Regions from separate parts of the Pseudobacillus sp. FSL P4-0506 genome, predicted to be linked through region 3. Evidence: riboswitches for the same ligand, from Rfam matches in the RefSeq annotation. Region 3 holds a riboswitch; each other region holds the start of a gene.
The links. A riboswitch is a leader RNA that binds a small molecule or an ion and turns the genes downstream of it on or off. The one in region 3 is predicted to bind cyclic di-GMP.
Positions count from the first base shown of each region.

Region 1 (3,123 bases), 410 kb from region 3:
CTTTAAGTATAGTAGCGTTTTAGGAGAAGTACTAAGCGAGATAATCATTCATGGGCAAACGATTCATGATATTTCAATGTTTTCCATTTCAAGACCAGCATTAGCGACTGTAAGATGAAAAGTTGTTTTCTCATTTGATAGCCTAGAACTTGTTAGTTTAAAATAGATACGGATTAAAAGTAGTCTATAAATATTGGTTTAAAAGAAAAAACTCATTTGTATTCCAAATGAGTTTTTCATGTTGTTGAATAACATGTTTTACTATCTATGAGTGAACCCTGCATAACTGTGCACGAAAAGTCGGATGGATACATTCAACTCCTGCTATTCTTTTGATAAAGGAGGTCATATTAATGGATTTGCTTAAAGATATGAATGGCGCATTACAATATATCGAAGAAAACCTTACGAATGAGATTGATTTTAAAGAAGTAGCAAGACGGGCTTTCTGCTCCGAATATCACTTTAAAAGGATGTTTTCCTTTCTTTCAGGTGTTTCATTATCAGAGTACATCCGGCGCAGACGGCTTACTCTTGCCGCGTTTGAGCTTAAAGACAGCTGCGTAAAGGTCATTGACATTGCCGTGAAATATGGATACAATTCCCCCGATTCTTTTGCACGGGCTTTTCAAAATTTGCATGGCATCACACCATCAGAGGCTAGAAGTAATGGTCATTTACTTAAAGCTTATCCACGAATGACCTTCCATTTATCAATCAAAGGAGGAAATGAAATGAACTATCGAATGGAAGAAAAAAAGGCATTTCGCATCGTGGGTATGAAGAAAAGAGTTCCTATTATTTTCAACGGAGTTAATCCGGACATTGCCTCTATGTGGAGAAGCTTAGATAGTGAAACGATAAATACTCTAAAAAAACTTTCTAATGTCGAACCTATAGGACTTCTTAGTGCATCCACCAACTTTTCTGAAGGCAGGATGGAGGAAAAAGGGGAACTTGATCACTATATTGGCGTGGCAACAACGAAAGCGTGTCCTGATCATCTAACACAGCTTGAAGTTCCTGCTCTATCGTGGGCTGTATTTGAAGCCATCGGACCATTTCCGGATACGCTGCAAGATGTATGGGGACGCATTTATTCTGAATGGTTCCCATCCTCAAATTATGAACAAATAGAAGGTCCAGAAATCCTGTGGAACGAAAATAAAGATGTAACTTCACCCACTTTCAAAAGTGAAATATGGATACCAGTTTCAAAAAAGTAATGATAATCAATTAGAAAGTCAGCGTATCAGTTATCTTTCAAGCGCAGTAAAGCATCTTCTATCGAATTACCCCCGTTCTGAAGTCTGAACGGGGGTATGCTTGTTTGACGTTATAAAATGAAATAACTTTATTTTCATCTTATAGCAGTAGCCTAATAGTGATTTTTTATTTTCTGCAAAATTTTATAACATTGCCAATAAAAAGATTTATAATATAACTATTACTTATTAAAAATGTGAAAAGCAAACTTGTCGAAAGATTAGGACGCAAAGCCGACAGGTCTAAAACCAAATGGGTTATGATGGCTGGGCTGCCCCTACAATGAGAGGGGTAAAAAATGACTTCGCAAGTATTAAACGAAGCAGCTGTTGTAACGGCATTGGAGTCCAACTTAGCAATGATAGAATTTAACTTGAACAGAGAAGTGATTTGGGCGAATGAAAACTTTGCAAAGACTTTGGACTATACAGCCAGTGAAATGAAAAATATGAAGCATGAGCAATTTTGCAGGCCAGCGTTTAGAAACAGCAGGCAGTATGAAGACTTGTGGATGAACCTTGGAAAAGGAGTCAAATTCCAAGAGAAAATTCAGAGAGTAAGCAAGCGGGAAAATTTACTATGGTTCGAAGCGACCTATATTCCGGTTCGAGATGCGGACGGGGAAGTGGAAGCTGTTCTGAAAATCGCCACTAATATTACAGAACGAGAAAATTATACAAGGGGAATCATTTCTCAATTAAAAGATATGCCCGTAGAATTAGTCAATATAATTGTCACCAATTCTTCTGAAAAAATTCAGGCCATCGAATCATTAAAAACGCAAACAGATCTAATCAGTGAGATATCTAAACTTATACGCAATATTTCCTCACAAACGAATATGCTAGCCTTAAATGCAGCTATTGAAGCTGCCCGGGTGGGAGAACATGGACGAGGTTTTAAGGTGGTCGCTGATGAAGTGCGGAAATTGGCTGGTCAGGTTGATCATGCCGTTAAAAATATGAATATGAATGTAGAAAACATTTCAAACGAAGTAAGAAGGATTAGCCAAATAACCGATGATTTACAGCAAATAATCATAGAAACGCAATCCGAATTTAATAAGGATATTGAAGAATTCGAGAATATGATGAAATAAAAAACAATTCGTCGATCGTCATAAGAACAGATCACAGTTAGTAGAAAGGGACAAACCAAATAACGTCTAATTGGTTTAACGTTTGTTAAAAGATTTCTAATACTAAAGAATCTGGAAAAGATAAGAATAGAACTATGGAGAGGATGACTTGAGAAAAGCGATAGTTGTAGGTGCAAGTTCCGGAATAGGCGAAGAATTGGCGGAAATTTTATCGAATGAGGGATATATTGTCGGGTTAGCCGCTAGAAGGGAAGATAAGCTCCTTGCTCTCCAAGAACAACTAATACATAAGTCGATTGTCAAAGGAGGCAATAGATGAGAATGTTTCAGGTTTTGTAATGACAGTGAACGTGGCATATCAGCATTTTCTAGCGAAAAATGCAGGTCATTTATTCGGCCTATCATCGGTTGGAGCATTAATGGCTAATCCGGTTGCTCCTTTATACAATGCCTCAAAAACTTTCGTATCCAACTACTTGATGAACATCCGAAAAAAACTAAAAATGCAACAGGAAAACGTGTTTGCCACGGACGTTAAATGCAGATTCATTGATACGGAAATGGCTAAAGGCGAACCTGATAAACTGTTTTGGGCAGCATCTCCAGAAGAGGCTGCTTTGCAAATATATCATAGTATCAAAAAGAAAAAGAAGACAGTATATGGAACTAAACGATGGCGGTTTATTGCTTGGGCGTTAAAAATTCTTTCTTTATCCAATTAAAAATTCCTCAGAAATGCGCTGAACAGCTTAACAAAC
Region 1 covers NZ_JBBOOI010000001.1:2,710,492-2,713,614, forward strand. The annotation lists gene solA (N-methyl-L-tryptophan oxidase) at 1-118, shown strand, start outside; gene MKZ02_RS13700 (AraC family transcriptional regulator) at 354-1,226, shown strand; cyclic di-GMP riboswitch class I at 1,459-1,545, shown strand; gene MKZ02_RS13705 (methyl-accepting chemotaxis protein) at 1,565-2,365, shown strand; gene MKZ02_RS13710 (SDR family NAD(P)-dependent oxidoreductase) at 2,514-2,684, shown strand; gene MKZ02_RS13715 (SDR family NAD(P)-dependent oxidoreductase) at 2,704-3,087, shown strand.
Region 1: another riboswitch for cyclic di-GMP. It lies ahead of MKZ02_RS13705 (methyl-accepting chemotaxis protein); the one in region 3 lies ahead of MKZ02_RS11490 (hypothetical protein).

Region 2 (3,123 bases), on a different contig from region 3:
AAATTGATGGATATCTTTAGCGGAGTATAACCCTTATCTTGCCATTCTTTATTTTGTTCACACCCACGGCGCAGTACCCATTCCCCTAAAGGGATAATTATTCCTGTTTCTTCAGCCAAGGGAATAAAATTATTGGGAGAAATCTTCCCCAGTTCTGGATGATTCCAACGCACGAGCGCTTCCATTCCAATTAATATGTTTTTTGAAAGATCTATTTTCGGTTGATAATCAATATGAAACTGCTCAAGCTGAATCGCTTTTCTCAACTCATTCTCTAATAAAATACGCTCCAATGACTTTTCTTCCATTTCTGCTTCGAAAAAGGCATATCCGTTCCGGCCTCGTTCTTTTACAAAATAAAGAGCGGTATCTGCTTTGCTCAACAGTTCACCAGCTTTCTCTCCATCTTGCGGAAAGGTCGCAATACCGATACTACAGGAAGGTGTATACATCTGGCCGGCGATTTCTAACGGTTCTTGGAAGTCTAAATGAATCCGTTCCACCAGCCGCTCCAGTTCTTCTATTTTGGATATGCCACTTAGCAGTACAGTGAATTCATCGCCTCCTAATCGGGCAACTAAATCCGATGAACGAAGTGACTTTTTAATACGCTCGGCTGCTTTAGTTAAAATGAAATCGCCATTCTCATGCCCCCATGAATCATTCACAAATTTGAATCGATCTAAATCAATAAACATTACAGCAAGCTGAGAAGAGGAACTTTTTGCTTTCTTAATCTCCTCCCGCAAATGCTTCATAAACAATCTGCGGTTCGGCAGATCGGTCAAAGTATCATGATAGGCTAAATGATAAATCATTTTTTCCGACTTTTTCCGATCGGTTATGTCTCTCATGATAAACACGAAATCTTTTGCTTTTCTGTCCCCGTTCATAATGGGACTAATTCTTGCTTCCATATCCTTATACTGATTTCTGCTCGTTCTAATACGAAACTCTATCTGCGAAGACATTTTTTTCTTTTTAGCTAGCAATCTTAATTCAGTGTATAAAATCTTTTGATCTTCTTCATGAATCCACTTGAAGAGCTGGTTAGACTTTAGTTCACACATGTCATGCCCCAGTATTGTTATATGAGAAGGAGAAATGTATTGAAAGTTTCCTTCTTTGTCAATAATTGAAATCAAGTCAGCTGAGTTTTCCGTAATTAAACGGTATTTCTCCTCGCTTCTTCGCATTTCTTCTTCCATTTTCTTTCGAGAACTGATATCATTTCGGATCGACACATATTGATATGGTTTTCCCTGATCATTTAAAAATGGAACAATCGTCGTATCTACCCAGTAAAAAGAACCATCCTTCGCTCTATTCCGCACCTCTCCTCTCCAGGTTTCTCCTGATCCAATTGTAGCCCACATTTGTTTGAAAATTCCCCCAGAATGATAGCCTGAATTTAAAATACGATGGTCTTGACCTATTAATTCTTCTCGGCTATATTTGGAAATTTTACAGAACTGGTCATTTACATGAAAGATCCTTCCCTTTTGATCAGTGATAGCAATGATAGAAGACTGATCCAGTGCATATTTGACATCTCTTAACTCTTTTAACAAGGCTTCAATTGGTTTATTTTTTTCATCTAATGGCTCTATCAAGTGAGAAATTTCAGAAAGATCCGGTGTAACAGGTGCTTTTTTCAATTTATTTTCCTCCAGCTCTATGAAATATATAATGTTTAAGTTAAATAAAACCCATTCGACAAAAAACCGACTCTAAGAAAAGAGTCGGTTGCACTAGTCGCTCCAAGCCATTCAAGTGCCCAGATATAAATGGCTGTTCATCGCTTCTCTATATGACTATTATATTAAGTAGTAAATGGCTTAATTGAATAACTTCTTACGAACATAATAGTTCTTTTAGCCTAAACAGTCAATAAAAAATGGAAAATATAGAAGAAGTAAAATACTCCCTCCCCTCGACAGATTTAGCACTAAAAAGATTATCGTAATTAGGAATTCATTTTGAAAAAGTTTTATCAAAGTGAATTCCTATTCAGAACATTTAAGCTTGGATTTTATAAAAGGTTTGATCATTTTCTAATTTATCCTTGATCATAAAAATACATTTATTTCTAATAAGGGGTACCCCCATTACTAAAGATTATTTAGACAATTATTTTGAAATGGATCAATTAGTTCCTTACAAACTAAAACACATTATCCCCAAGCGCCGTGTAATTGGGCTTCTCGATCTTCAATCAAAAAAAGACTATGAAAAAAGTGAGTATTTTAATAGCTTTATGACAAATATGGATTCTATAACAACACAGGAATATTTTTAGTAAAGGATAATAGAGTTGTTGGATTGGTGGACTTTGTTACTTCAAAAAATAAAAAAGAAATTAATAAAACTGAGGTTATGTGTCTTGAAATTATATTGAGGTATTTAGCGCAAAGATTGCATGAGCACTGGTTATTGAAAACGGTTTCTTTGGAAATTCCTTAACGCCTAGAGAGAGGCGTGTTGCGCTACGTGAAAAAGGAATATTCCAATAAACAAATTGCCGACATGCTATTTATTAGTGAAAATACTATAAAAAAACATATACAGAGCCTTTACGAAAAATTTGATGTTAATAATCGTACAAACCTCTGTTTTAAGGTACATAATTTGGAGAGTTTACAATAATACATTCAAGCTAATGTACTTAAATTTAAAAATGAGTCGATCATGAGCAGATGTAGTGCTAGATTGGAATAAAATTTGACCAAAAATATCTTGGTGCATTTTATTGAGCAGCATATACAAAAATCATGTTTTGGAAAAAGGTTGATCAAAAATAGATTCTTATTCAGCAGCCTTATTTTCATTTTTATAAAAAGTTGCTCATTTTCTACCTGTATCGCATAGCAGTCGCGCCCAATTGTTGAAGTTCAATGGCTGTTGAAGCTGCTCGCGCCTGTGAACTCTAATACCTGTTAGTTTAAGAAAAAAGCATTATTTGCTATGAAGTAATGCTTTTGTTCTTATATTGTATAAAACAATAATAGTATAAATTTAGTCCACGTAATGTTTTTTAAAATTCGGATGGATAGAAAATTTGCGGCGTAAATTGACGAGTTTTTTCCCAAAACTTTCTTCTAAAAGATCTTTATGTTTCTCCAT
Region 2 covers NZ_JBBOOI010000002.1:11,145-14,267, forward strand. The annotation lists gene MKZ02_RS21965 (sensor domain-containing protein) at 1-1,658, opposite strand, end outside; cyclic di-GMP riboswitch class II at 1,732-1,814, opposite strand; gene MKZ02_RS21970 (response regulator transcription factor) at 2,479-2,646, shown strand; gene MKZ02_RS21975 (TrmB family transcriptional regulator) at 3,016-3,123, opposite strand, start outside.
Region 2: another riboswitch for cyclic di-GMP. It lies ahead of MKZ02_RS21965 (sensor domain-containing protein); the one in region 3 lies ahead of MKZ02_RS11490 (hypothetical protein).

Region 3 (3,123 bases):
GCCGGTCTATCTTTGCTTTCAAGTGTAGTAGCGGCAAAGACTGTATTTGTTTGGCTGCTTTCCCTTGCAGGCTTAGGAGCGCAAATTGGCTGGATCGCTATTACAGCTTCCCAGCTTGCATTCAGAAGAGCGTATATCCGCCAGGGCGGCAAAGTGGAAGACTTAAAGTTTAAAATTCCTCTTTATCCGGTACTGCCGATCATTGCTTTGACTGCCAACTGTATCGTCATGATTAGCTTGGCATTTGATCCTGCGCAGCGCATGGCGCTTTATTGCGGCGGAGCCTTCTTTATTGGTTGTTACGTGGTTTATCACTTCAAAATGAAGAAAAAACAAATTTTCAATACAAATGAACAAGAGGTACAGCTAACACTAGATAAGAAAATGATTCTTAAGTAAAAAGAAAAGAGCTTTTTTAGTAGGCCAGCTTGTTTATTTAAATGAAAAAGCTGTTCTATAAGACGGAAATCCGGCTTATGGAACAGCTTTTTATTTTATTAACTAATGATCATTGAAACAGGGGCTGGTGCTCCCAGAAAAGCAGTTAAAGAGAGGGCTCTTTCAACTGCTTTTTTGCCTCTATTTAGCAGCTTATTGTTGTAAAGTAGTTATTCTGTTTTCTTCCATCCTCTTTGTTCGCAGATTCAAAATTAGTTTGCAAAATAAGTACATGGGAACAACGATCAGGTAAGTCTAACAATAAGCCAGGTTATCCTTTATATAAGGGTGAAATGGAGAAACGTACCATATTTAATGATCAACGAAATTTATCAAGAATAGGCAAAGGGGATAGATCAAGAATTACTTTGTGCAACTTTATTGAATGGTACAGGAATGTCTTTTCGGGAGTTTAATTCTATTGATTGGCGACATGCTGGCGTCTAAACTAAAAGAGATTGAAACTCATGTCGCTTTTGTTTGGGGATGAACGTTTGTTTATATTGCAGCATGTCAGTAGCTTAAAGACAGTATTCCATTTCGATTTAGTCTTTTATGACCGGGAAAAGTGGACAGCTGAGAATTGACTAATGTGGCTTTGGAGATACGAGGTTTCACATTGTTAGGCCATAGGGAGAAAACCTTTCTGCCATGACCATAGGCCACTGTCAAAAGGGGTAACCATAAGCCAGGCCTCAAAAGGAGAAGGAAAATGCCTGTTATTATACATGAACAATTTATTCAAGCACCGATTGAAGTATGTTTTGATCTGGCGAGGAATGTAAAGGTACATACACAAACGACACACCAGACAAACGAAAAAGCGGTTGGGGGCGTAACCGAAGGAATGTTGGAGGAAGGAGATATTGTTATTTGGGAAGCCGTTCACTTTGGTATTAAGCAAAGGCTGACATCCCAGGTGACATTTATGGAGAAGCCGAATAAATTCATAGATGAAATGGTACATGGAGCTTTTCACTCTTTTAAGCATATACATCAATTTGTTGAAAAAGCGGATGGCACATTAATGATAGATACGTTTCAATATAAGTCTCCACTTGGTATACTGGGCGTTATAGCTGATAAGTTATTTTTAGAAAAATACATGACTGCATTTATTATTTTACGTGCAAAGGAATTGAAAAAAATGGCTGAACGTGTTACCTAATATAAAGAGCAAGGGTTATGTTTTTCATCATCCCCTTGTTTATTGTATGATTAAATTGTTTCTGATGAAAAGGCAAACTTATTGAAAAATAAGGACGCAAAGCCACGGGTCTAAAGTTTACAGACAATGATAGCCGGGCTGCCAAATGAGAAAGACTTCCTCATTTGGGTGATTACGCAAATAAAAGGTAGGGACCGAAATTGATGGAAGAAAATGAAGAATTAAGAAAAAGCATTCAACGATTTTATGATTTACTAAAAAAACATCCGGATAACACCGATGCCGCTCACGATTTTGTCGCTTATTTGTGGTCTTTCTTAAAGATTCGATCTAAAGTGCCATTGCCGGCTGCTGAAATTATGACGCTGCTAAAAAATTATAAGCCGAATGTATTTGACGCATTAAAGAAGATGGCTGAAAAGAATTTGATGCTAAATATTTTAACGGAGTTGCCTGCAAATAATGAATCGGCAGAGGAAAGATTAGACGAATTTTTAAATGTTTAACTCATTTCTTATTTTTTCCCGATGGAGGATTAAACAGCTTGCTTGGTGGGTAAATAAGTTACAGAAGGTGGCTGCCTTCGAGGATTAATTTGTACTCGATTAGACTGCTAGTAGAAATGAACAACATGGGTAAGATAGGAGGATTGTCAATGGATAAAAACGAAGTCATCAAAATGTTGCAAAATGCAAAGGATTTGTATGAGAACAAACAGATTGAAATAGCCTTAAAGAAGGACAACATTAATAAAGAGTCCTACATTAAAGGAGTGGTTGAAGGGCTTTCCATTGCCATTGCAACAATAGAGCAACAAGAAGGATAAATAGGCATATGCTTCCTCTCATATAAACAATAAAAGCTTTGCTCTTAGTGAGCAAGGCTTTTTCTCATGATAAAGTTAGTGGAAAAGGAATCGGTTCATATAAGAGTGGGGAGTAGTGGAATGCATGTGTTAAAAAAAGTAAATGATCTCTCTATTTAATGACTTCCAAAGGAATCATTGGTATTAATAAGAGTCGGTTGCAAAGTCCATAATATCATTGTGTTTCAAAAGCAGCACATAGTCGCCAGCCCAGGAGGTAGTACATTTGATTCTTACGCTATTAATCGTCGGCTTGGTTATTCTTGCTGTTATTCATTTTGTTTCTACAGAAAAAAAGGACGAGCAGATAACAGGACGGATGACTTGGTGATGGAAAATGTGCCGAATTTAACAAAGGGGGACTTTATAATGGCTAAAAAAACATCTGAAGAGGTAACTGAACAAGTAGCTGAAAGAGTAGCGGAAAGAAAATTTGAAGAAGAGATTGGAGAAGAATTGGCGCCTTTAAGAAGCCAATTAGATTCTATGGCCACTGCCTTGAACCAACTCCAAAGTTCTCAACAACAATTAGGTTCTATCGACCAGCCTGCTACTATGCAAAACGAGCAAGCATCCCAATTGCTCCAACAGATGCAGCAATTTAGAAGACAAGCTCAAAGTCAGCAACAAGAGACGTTCCAGCAGCTTCAGC
Region 3 covers NZ_JBBOOI010000001.1:2,296,059-2,299,181, forward strand. The annotation lists gene MKZ02_RS11480 (amino acid permease) at 1-399, shown strand, start outside; gene MKZ02_RS11485 (SRPBCC family protein) at 1,151-1,606, shown strand; cyclic di-GMP riboswitch class I at 1,668-1,752, shown strand; gene MKZ02_RS11490 (hypothetical protein) at 1,810-2,112, shown strand; gene MKZ02_RS11495 (hypothetical protein) at 2,262-2,432, shown strand; gene MKZ02_RS11500 (hypothetical protein) at 2,841-3,123, shown strand, end outside.

Region 4 (3,123 bases), 1.5 Mb from region 3:
TACATACTATGACGGATAAAGGAGTCCACACATGGAGGAACATGTAAAGAAGTCTTTAGAAGAATGGAAACGCGAGATTGGCGAATTGTTAAAAGATATAGATAAGGAATACGAGGAAATCAAGCGGGAACTACAGGTGTATTCTTATAAATTCAGCATCACTAAACAAGTGATTCAGTCAACAATTAACGAAGACATTATTCGCAATATCCGTGAGCTTTATCATACCCCTTTTGAAAAGAGGTTTAATCAGCTAAAGGAAGAAATCAAGGATTTGGAAGAAAAGAAAAAAGTGTTTCAAATGTTCATCGATAAGATTGACAAAGTAAAGGGAAAAGAGAGTGTGCAGGAAACTGCTCACTCATAGGCTGAGAAGACGTACCGGAGTTTTTCATTCTTTCTACCATTCATCACTCGTTAATGAATGTTAATGAAAGAGCCTATGTATTTTGGGGGCTTATAAGCTAAGTGAGCGTCGATGATAAAAGAGCTTGCTACGAAGAAATATGAAGTAAGCAATAACTATAATTGGTCTTTTCGTCAAATATGAACAAGAAATGGTTAATTTATACATTGATGTTTACATTTACTTTTAGAACGATTATCATAACCATGAGAAGGCTCTGTGACTTAAGATTTGTCAGGAATAAGCTGTATTTACAAACGAGGATGGAAAGCTTGTCCAGAGATAAGGACGCAAAGCTAAGGGCCTGCGGTTATTTTTTAGCTATGGCCTCCTGGTTACAGAAAGAGGATTGGGCAAAAATCAGGGATGCTCTTTATGAGAGTACCCTGATACAAAAAGGCCTGCCAATCTTTGGCAGGCCTTTTTGTATGACTTTCACTAAATTGTAGGGGGAAGATGCGGAATATTAAGAGGGAATTTAATTTTTAATAGATAAGTTAACAAAAACTCTCTAAGAATAGAAGCGTTCATGCAACTATTTATCGAAGCATCAAAAAATATGTTTTTTTAAAAGGCGCCCTCTTTGTTAAGCTGCTCTGTTAAAGTTAATTATAGAAAGCTTGCTTAAAACTTATGTTACTAATAAAAATTCAACGTAAAACAAGAGTTGTCTAATGTGCTTGATGGTCTAAATTTAAAGGAAATTGAAAGCAGCGTTCATTCTTTTTGATACATGCTATACATGTTAGAAAAGATGGCACGTTTTCTTACGAAAGGAAGGTCCGTATGACGGATTTATATAATTGGATTTTTTGTGAAGAAGCAGATTTATCTAAAAGAGCTCTAATTACACAAACAGGGACGTACACGTTAGGAGACCTAAAGAAAAGTGTCAAAGAATATCATTCAATTTTGAAAGATATGGGTGATATCAAAGGGAAAAAAGTAGCGATCATTGTACCAGGGGTGGCTACTTTTTTAAGTATCTTACTCACGGTGAACAAGTTAGGCGGAACAGTTGTCCCGATAAGCCCACTCTTAAGAAAAGAAGATTTAACTCAAATCCTATCCTTTATTGATCCGCATATCGTCTTTACAGTCAAGGAACACAACGGTTTCTATTTAGAAAAAACTGTGCGGGCATGGGCAGGCTCTGTGGGTGAGGAGGTTGCGATCATTGAATCAGCCGATGGTCATGAATGGAAAACGGAGATCATTGCTGGGAAACCAAAACGAAGGGAAGCGGACCACTCGCCTTACATCATCGGGTGCACATCCGGCAGCACGGGAACACCAAAGGGAATAATAGTTGATAGAGCCTTTTTTGAGTTTGCCGAAAGGGCACTAACTAAGGGGGCTAGCCTCTCAAAAGAAGACAAGGTTTTCCTGGTGGTTCCAACATCGGTGTTGTATGGGCTTTGCTGGCTGCTGGCGGGGCTTCATTCTCAAATCACGATTGTTGCTACTGAATCATTTAGTTTTCCGGCAATTTTAAAACTAATGAAGTGGAATCCTGCGAATAAACTAGTGACCAGTCCTTCGTTATTCAAAGCTTTATGTATGTTTGACAAAGTTAGTGATATATCTGTGCTTAAATCGCTAACGGAAGTAAGCTTGGCTGGGGAAATGATTACGGCCGAATTTTTTGAAGGACTTGACCCCTTACATCATTGTAAAATCACTAGTATGTATGGTCTCTCGGAATTAGGAGCCCTTATGTACACAGAGTCTGATATTCGGGAGGGAGTAGAATGGTCGTTAACACCTGGAGTGGCGTATAATTTGGAGAATCTATCCAAAGAAGGCGTAGGTGAATTACATTTTAAAACACCTTGTAAATTTCTTGGCTATTATAAATGCCCGGAGCTAACAGAAGAACTGTATAAAGAAGGCTGGTTTAGTACAGGAGATTTGGCGAAAATCACGAGTGAGCAAAAAATTAAAGTCGTTGGTCGAAAAAAAGATATGATCAAGAAAGGCGGACAACAGGTTATCCCGGGCGAAATTGAACAAATGCTAACGAAGCATGAAGCAGTAGAAAAAGCAGCGGTTTTAGGAATGCCTCATGCCATCTTTGGCGAACAAGTCATTGCTTTTATTATCAAAAAGAAAGAAATTCCATTAAGCGAGATTTACAATTATTGTAGAGACCGTTTGGCCAGTTTCAAGGTTCCGGATAAGATTTTTATTTTGGAAGATATTCCTTTAGTTCAAGGAAAAGTGGATAAAGTGACCTTAAAGCAAGAGGCGCAAAAATTAATTGCGAATATTGAAGAAAAGAGTTAATTCTTTTACATGGTGAGACGGTTTATCTTAATAAAAGCATTCCTTTTAAAAAGCTCATACATAGCTGAAGAGGAAGGAAATCAGAATGAAGTACAGGTCTCTGAAAAATCATCTAACATTTGATTGCAAGACAACCATTTCGCTATTTCTAATAACTGAAAATATGCTAAACTAAAAAAAGTTCCACTATTCACGACACTTTTACCAAATGTAGAATCCGCATTCCCTCTCACTTTTCGGCATAGTCTGGGGAAACATTGCCACTCATTTGCGAGTGAACGATAGATAGACAAACTGATAGGAACAGATGCCCGATTGCTTTTTTGATAAAGCAGTATAAGTGATTATTGTTGAAAGAGGAGGAGAAACAATGCGTTATTTAAATTACATTAATGGACAGTGGAAAGAACCAATTACAGGGGAATACAAAG
Region 4 covers NZ_JBBOOI010000001.1:3,810,413-3,813,535, reverse strand. The annotation lists gene MKZ02_RS18830 (hypothetical protein) at 32-367, shown strand; cyclic di-GMP riboswitch class I at 662-749, shown strand; gene MKZ02_RS18825 (class I adenylate-forming enzyme family protein) at 1,193-2,692, shown strand; gene MKZ02_RS18820 (aldehyde dehydrogenase family protein) at 3,063-3,123, shown strand, end outside.
Region 4: another riboswitch for cyclic di-GMP. It lies ahead of MKZ02_RS18825 (class I adenylate-forming enzyme family protein); the one in region 3 lies ahead of MKZ02_RS11490 (hypothetical protein).